One region of the Shewanella seohaensis genome, then DNA from elsewhere that is predicted to be linked to it. Evidence: riboswitches for the same ligand, from Rfam matches in the RefSeq annotation. Region 1 holds a riboswitch; the other holds the start of a gene.
The links. A riboswitch is a leader RNA that binds a small molecule or an ion and turns the genes downstream of it on or off. The one in region 1 is predicted to bind cyclic di-GMP.

Region 1 (4,010 bases):
CCCAAATCACCACCATTAACAAAATGGCTGGCACCATGCCTAAGGCGGCCGTGGCTAAGGGTAAGGCTAACATTCCCGCGCCAATGGCGGTCCCCGCGACAATGGCTATCGAGCCTAACATTTTTGAATTCACACAATTATCCTGTTCAAGTATTAATTATTATTTTTTAAGGTTTTTTGAGTAGATTTGAAGGATAAAGCCTTGCGCACTCTGTGATTAAGCCAACAGCAATCTCAAACGAAAAGCGTCACTAAACTTAAAGCATCCAATCCGATCTCAAAGAGCAGATCAATTGGCCCCAATAGCTTTTGAATATTTCAACCCAGTCGCCATTGAGGCTAACTAAATCGTTTGCAGAAAAGTGACATTAATTTCAACCGTGATTGCCTTAGCAAAGCAGCGACATCGCGCGTAAAAGAAGATAGCTCTGGACATTAACAGAGCCAACCCCAGCGGGCAAGCCAGTTATAGACAAAGATGACGCCGCTTTGGCTATCCGAAGGGGAAATGTGAGTAAAAGATAAAAAATCGAGGCGGAACTGTTATCAAAACAATAAACCCTGCAACACCTGTGGCATTGCAGGGTTTATCAATGAGTTTAGCTATTCGCTCACGGGGATACGGGATTGCGCTAAAGCGGATTAACGCGACTCACAATCCCCTTATTCCCCAGTTAACCGATTACAGCTCAGTCCAAGCCATATTCCAAGAGCCGCCGACACCCGGTTCAAACCCAGTTGCAGTTGGCGACCATTGCATGCAATAACCACTGTAAGGCCAAGGTTTACATTGATAGACCTTGCCAGTTTTAGGTTGCAGCACTTTAGTACCAGCCACATAGTTTTTAATGCCCTCGGGGAAGACAAAATCAGCATTCGGCGCTGTGGCTTGATCTTTTAAGAACAGATCGAAGTTTTGCTGGATGACCTCACCTTGCTTAGGCTCGCCCTTCACTTGTAAGTGATAATGGCCAGCCTTAGGCGCGACGACATCAAGCACTAGACTCGCGCTGGTATTATTGACCGCTTGTGTGACATATCCTGCAGCCGTGCCATCGTGGCTAAACAGATAAGCTGAGACCTGCATATCCGCATTAGTGCTGACATCGAAACTGACCTTTGCGGCACCATCGACAATAGTGTAATCATCGGCCAGTGACGTGACATCGAGCTGATTGCCCGGCGCAGGCGCAATATCAAAGCTCACTTCCACTCGCTCTAGGCCCGAATTAGGCGCGGCATAAATCTCATTTTTACCGTAAACGGGCGAAATCACCCCAGAGGCATTCTTCTGCCCCGCCCTAAGTTGTGGTTGCTGGGCATTAATGGCACTGGCTAACAGGAATGGCCAGTTTTGCTTGGCGCCTTGAGTAGTGTCGGCAATGGTTATCTGAGTTTGCTTGGCAGTTTGCTCGCCATTAGCATCAAACACCCGCGTCATCACCTTATCACCCGCCTTAAGATCGAGTGACGGATTGATATCGCCAATATCGGTCCACTCGCCCGGCACCACAACATCTGAGCTAAAGTTCACATCGATGGCATTATAGAAACTGTTCGTGGTATCACCGACTTCCCACACGGCCAAAATCACGTGATAACCGCTTCTGTCTTCAGGTACATAACAGTTATGTGTCACTAACTTAGGCGGCTGAACCATGCCTCCATCGACCACACAGAAGGGAGCTAAGTCAAAGCTTGCGCGGCTCAACGCTTGGTTTTGATCCCACCCTTGGCGAGTTAAATAATAACGCCAATTGCGGGTCACGTGGTTAGCGGTGAACTGCCAGCTAAAGTCATTCCAACCCGACTTAATGTCATGCTTAGACCAACGACTTGGGCTCTGTTCATCCAAGGGAGAAAACGCCGCGTTGGCTGCACTGGCAATTTTACCGTCGGCAGGGCCTGACTCAGGAAAACCTGAAGGGCCTTCAACACTTTGCGGTTCCCACTGAACGGCGCCGCAATTTAAATTGCTGCCAGTTTTACAGGCGTACGAGCGTGATTCTGGTGAAACCACATAACCGTGGGCCGACGCCGTTTGGCTAACTAGCGCACTCGTAGCGCTTAAGGCCAAGGCAATTAGGCTTAAACGAGCCAGTTGTGGGTGTTTACGGTTAGCATTTGTGATTGATGTAAAAGTAGTTAGATGTGCCACTTTATTGTACTCCGTAGGGTGCCTTTCTCGACGAGATTGGCATAGGTATAAAAGTGGTATTTAGGCAAAACAGCATTAAGCAAAGCCGTTTATTTTTCAAAGAATTGAAAGCATCAGCTCAATTCTGAGGCAACCCCGCTATCTTAGTTTCAACATCCCTTTACAACCTTAGACCGGAGGCTTTGCGTCCTAATTTTTCAATTAGTTTGCCAAATACGGTGGATCTCCATTGAAGTTAACAGTATGTAACTTAAACATTGAGACCCGGCTAACCTAACAACAAAAGACAGCGTTGTCAAAATTTAAATTATTACAATTCAACATGTTACAAAACGATAAGCGGTATTTTATTGGCGCCTGTCAGATTATTTGCCCTCTGACTCGATGAGTTTAATCTTGAAACCCTATTTCACTTGGGTATAATGCCCACCTCGCTTCGGGGGAGTAGCTAACTGGATTTCGAGCCATCGATATTCAGGGTGAACATCAACATACTTGGCCGCATGCCATGGTGTTCACAGCAAATCATCGATTTGTCCTGCAAGACCTGAGCACAGTAACCGCACCTAGGGGTGGACGGTCTATTGTGCTTATGTCAAAAACCACCCCTAAAAGGATCACACTTGGAAGCGTTACTCGCCTCAACCTTTACGGTTGCCATCGCCGAGATTGGCGATAAGACCCAACTGCTTGCCCTATTACTCGCTGCAAGATTTAAAAATAAAACTGCGATTATCTTGGGGATTTTACTCTCAACCCTGTTTAACCATTTTGCCGCCGCCTGGCTTGGACAATGGGCGATTAACTGGGTGAGCCCAGATGTAGCACGCTACTTGGTTGCCGCCTCCTTCTTTGCGATTGCACTCTGGGTACTGATCCCCGATAAAGTGGACGCCGAAGAGAGCCGTTTCTATAAGATGGGACCCTTTGTTGCGACCTTTATTCTGTTCTTTATCGCCGAAATGGGCGACAAGACTCAGATCGCAACTGTCGTTTTAGCCGCTAAATACGATGCCTTAGCCATGGTGGTTGCAGGTACTACTTTGGGTATGTTGCTAGCGAACGTCCCAGTGGTTATTGCGGGACATTTTAGTGCCGAAAAATTACCAATGAAGTGGATCCACAGAGGCTGCGCAATTTTGTTTGCCCTGCTCGGCGTAGCAACCTTAATGGTTAACTGATTGATAAAATGAAGATAAACAAAAAGGCCAGTGATAACACTGGCCTTTTTTATTGGGCTAACGAATTAACTTATAACCCGAGAGCAGTTTGGATACGTTGACCGTAATCGGCATCGGCTTTGTGGAAATGTGCCAGCATACGTTGCTGTACCTCTACACTTGCCTGACGCAGTGAGCCAGAAATCGTTTCCACTAAGCGTGCTTTCTCGGCTTCGCTGAAGATGCGATACAAATTACCCGCCTGAGTGTAATCATCCTGATTGTAACGGCTGTAACGCGCCGCTTCGCCATCTAAACGCAGTGGTGGCTCGGCAAAGTTTGCCGGTTCAACTAAAGCACCCGCAGTGCTGTTTGGACCATAGTTAGCCGCGGCATCGCCACCGGTTTGACTACCGTGGTACGGGCATTGTGTTCCCGCCATGGCACCCGCACGTTGGTGATGGTTGGCTTTAGTCGCATGTGGGCAGTTTACCGGTAACTGGTTGTAGTTCGCCCCAATTCGGTAACGCTGCGCATCGGCATAGGCGAATAAACGCGCCTGCAACATCTTGTCGGGCGATGCGCCCACACCAGGCACTAAGTTGCTCGGTGCTAATGCCACTTGCTCGACTTCGGCAAAGTAGTTTTGCGGTAAACGATTCAGCTCTAACACACCAATTTCAATTAACGGG
Region 2 (4,010 bases), on a different contig from region 1:
CCAGTATTTCGCCTTCCAAACCAGTTGGTTATAACTCACTGTATCACCTGTGTTGTAAATGCTTGTCGCATTCCAAACAGGATAGTTGGCCGCATTGGGGTCAGTTGCGTCACATTGACCGCCCGTCGCCTTAGGCGTCACGGTTAAGGTCAAGGCAGCACTGGCATCTAAGGCACCATCGGAGACTAATACACTCAAACTGTATTGGGTCGATTGAGTAACCGTCGGCGCCGTAACCATCAGTGTGGCAGTGTTTTGTCCACTCGCCGCCACGCCGCTTGGCACTGTCCATGCGTAGGTGAGGCTGTCGCCATCGGCGTCAGTCGCCGTCGCATTGATGCTCACCGATTGCCCCGCTTCAACCGTCACAGTCGCTGGCACAGTCACCACAGGCGCTTGGTTTGCCGTCTCAGCCTTATGGGTGAGAGTCACAGTGTCGGTTGAAGATAATCCTTCAGGATCCGTGACTCGCAGACTGAACACATACACCACATCCGACGCCGTCGCGCTCAGTTGCACCACAGCATTGGCCATATCCGCATTACTGATACTTAAGCTAGGGCCAGAGACTTGGCTCCATTGATAACTCAAGGCGCCGTTTTCAGGATCCCGCGACGCGCTACCATTTAGCGTGACATCCGTAGTACCGGTTACCGTGATATCCGCTCCCGCGTTGGCAATCGGCGCTTTATTCGCTGGTGGCGTTGTGCCCTCGCCATGGCCTAGACCTTCGTGCATGGCATTGAGAATGTCACCATTATCGGCATCAATTTCCCAGGCGAACAAACCACCGAGCTGATTGGTCAGCACGTATTGGCCCTTGGCTTTAACAGAACGAGCATCGTCGAAGGTAATTAAATCACCCGTAGATGCATTAAAGACAGATGGCGCTTCAGCGGTTTCATCATAGGCATAGCTCCAACCTGCGCCCATATAATCCTTGGCGATCTGGCGATAATCCACTACGCCCGCTTCCCAAGTGCCCTTCACTTTGCCCGTTGCAGTGCCCGTGAAAGGATTGTTACCGCTGTAGCCATTCACCCCAGTCCAGCCACGGCCGTACATAGCAGCGCCGACCACAATCTTACCCGGAGTCACCCCTTGAGAGAGCAGGGCTTTTACGCCTTTGTCCGTGGTGTAACGGGTATTAGGATCCCAGCTCGCCTCATAGAGATTGGTTTGATGTCCAAGCTCTGTATTGGTCCAGCCGCCATTAAAGTCGTAACTCATCAGGAAGATGTAATCCATATATTGCTGCGCCGCCTGATAATCGACCTTAGCAATTTTATCGCCGCCCGCACTGATGGCCGACGTCAGCTCATAGGTGCGTCCAGTTTCGGCGCTGAGCTCATCGAGCATCGCCCGCAGTTCACGCATCAGGGTGACATAGGTTTGTCCGTCGTTGGCATTTCCTAAGCTTGGGTTAGCACCACTGCCGCCGGGGAATTCCCAGTCGATATCGACACCATCGAAGAACTTCCAGGTTTGTAAAAATTCCTTCACTGAGGCGACAAAGGTGTCGCGCTTGGTTTTATCCCCCAAAAAGTAGAAGGGATCGGAGAGCGTCCAGCCACCAACGGAGGGGAGGATCTTCAGATCGGGATAGGCTTGTTTTAACGCCATCAATTGGCCGAAGTTGCCTTTGTAGGGATCGGAATACTCATTCACCCCCGCCTGCGGCATTTGCACCGCCGCCCAAGGGTCGTGGATCGCCACTTTAAAATCGGCACGGCCAGCACAGGCACGCTGCAACGCCTCAAAGCTACCTTCGATTTCCTTTAAGCTGTCGTTGATGCCATTGCCACCACAAATCGGGGTAAAGCCGTATAAAATATGGGTTAAGTTTTGTGCAGGGATCTTATCGACGGGGAATTTACGTCCATAAACACCCCACTCCACAAAGTAACTTCCCACCACTTTGCCGGATTTATTCGCATAGGGACGATTGTTTTCTTTCAAAGGCGCATTGAGTGGCAGTAAATGACTGCCATCGGTATCGGCGACTAAGATTTCCCTCGCATCACTGGCACTGCAACCTTCATTATTACAAAGCTGCACGCGCATTTGATAGCGCCCGCCCTTATTGACCTTGAAATTGGCCGTACCCGCCGCACTCGAAGGACCTTCCCATGCCACATTTCCGTTGAGTAACACCTGCGCCTTATTGCCGATATCGCCGTTATACAAGTTCCAGGTCACGGACACATCGGCGGCATCTTTTACCGTCACTAATTGGTTATAGGCTGAGGCGGCTTGATTCACCTCGATAATGGCAAACTTGGTTTCCCCCCAACCTAAAGTCGGTTTTCCGGGGAGCGCCGCAAAGGCTTGAAAACTGACAGCGGATGCCAGCACCGAGGCCACCAGCATCGCCGAGGTGGAGATTTGAGTCTTAAACATGAGATTTCCCTATTGAGTAAGTTATGCATCAATAAGGCAAACAAAGCGTAGACAGGAAACAACACTCTTAAAACCATGTGCGTACAACGGCAGCATGAAGAAACAACCTGTGGTATCCCCGCTATCATAGGTACAAACGAACCCTTAGACCGGAGGCTTTGCGTCCCAATCTTTCGATTGGTTTGCCTTTTTCACTAATGACAACGTTGTCATTACGTTAATTAGCATATGCCGCTATAGCGTTAAATTGCAACTAAATATTAACAAACGGGCCATTGTACCGATTACCAACACTGGATTGGCTTAAAGGAAAAGTAAAACCACTGAGTGCAAAAAATGAGCAATGAATTGTATTTAAAAGGATTGCTTAAGCCATGGAGTCCTATCATGGACTGGTATCGCCAATAGGGAAGACAATAAAAATAAATCGAAAGTCTTAAGAAAGCGGTTTGCAAGGCGCAACTTGATAACTCGTGCAAACAAAAATGCGGTCATCGAACGAGGTGATATGCAGAGTGCACTGCAAACACACAAATCCGATGGCCGCATGCTGTTGTTCTCGACCCAAACGAAATCAATATCTGGATCAGCGTGAGTAAGCCAAGATTGATAACCTGAACGAACCTATCACGCCTCAATCTTGACCTATTCGCATCTCAATCGAAAGCCGTTAGGCGGCGTCCTTCGAGTAATCCCTTGCCAAGATCACCGATAAGCCACGGCAGACTAAGGTCTCCATATCATCGACACGATTAATCTTCATTTCGGCTAATGGAGCCCTGAGAGCCATGCGTCTTAAACTATCCAGACAACCCTTGTAGTACGGCGCGCTGTTCATCATGCCACCCGCTAACCAGATCCGATTAGGATTAAACAGATTGACCGCCCACGCTAGCCCCATCCCCAGATAAGTGCCGGCGAGATATAAATCATCGGCGGTGGAAATCTTACGGCTGCGGATAGAATCGCCACTGGCGAGCTGCTCGAGACTAAACTCCCCCGCCTCCGTCATCACCCGGCAATGCCCAAGCTCCCCCGCGACTCCCGTAGCCCCCGTAAAAGCCTTGCCGCTCAACGCGATCGACATGCCAATTCCAGTGCCACACATGACTAACAACTCACAGGCATATTTTTCGTCACAGGTTGCCTGCATACCGGCGTCGATATCATTGCAGATAAACTTAAGTTCGCCTTGGGTTTTCAAGGTTTCAAAGCTTAGCCCATTGAGACCGGGCAGCGATTTACAGGACACCAAACGATTCTGTTGTACGAGTCCAGGTACAGCGATCGCTAAATGGTAGTGCTGTAAATCATAATCCCGTTCCAGCGCCGCGATTTGATCATTTAAATCTTCAATTTTAAAGCCTTCACCCGTGGGGATTTTATATTGTTCTGTATGCCCCTTGAGTTGAAGTTCGAACAGGGCTTTGCTACCGCCCACGTCTATTGTTAATGTTTGCATCGCCAACTCCACTGATACATGTGCTCCCCTCTGACCCCGAGCGGAGATGGCGAATGTTAGCATAATGGGTAAATATTAGCGATTGAATAAAACTTAAGTAGCTAATTTGTAAGAATTAGTCGGAAGAACTGAATGATAAAGATAACAT

Region 2: it holds a riboswitch for cyclic di-GMP, as region 1 does, so the genes downstream of both, L2713_RS08640 (glycosyl hydrolase family 18 protein) here and gbpA (N-acetylglucosamine-binding protein GbpA) in region 1, are expected to answer to the same signal.

Annotation. Positions count from the first base shown of each region.
Region 1 covers NZ_JAKILE010000001.1:183,855-187,864, forward strand. The annotation lists gene L2713_RS00835 (aromatic amino acid transport family protein) at 1-121, opposite strand, end outside; gene gbpA (N-acetylglucosamine-binding protein GbpA) at 683-2,158, opposite strand; cyclic di-GMP riboswitch class I at 2,284-2,379, opposite strand; gene L2713_RS00845 (TMEM165/GDT1 family protein) at 2,782-3,339, shown strand; gene katB (catalase KatB) at 3,410-4,010, opposite strand, start outside.
Region 2 covers NZ_JAKILE010000006.1:39,731-43,740, forward strand. The annotation lists gene L2713_RS08640 (glycosyl hydrolase family 18 protein) at 1-2,400, opposite strand, end outside; cyclic di-GMP riboswitch class I at 2,509-2,597, opposite strand; gene L2713_RS08645 (ROK family protein) at 3,071-3,862, opposite strand.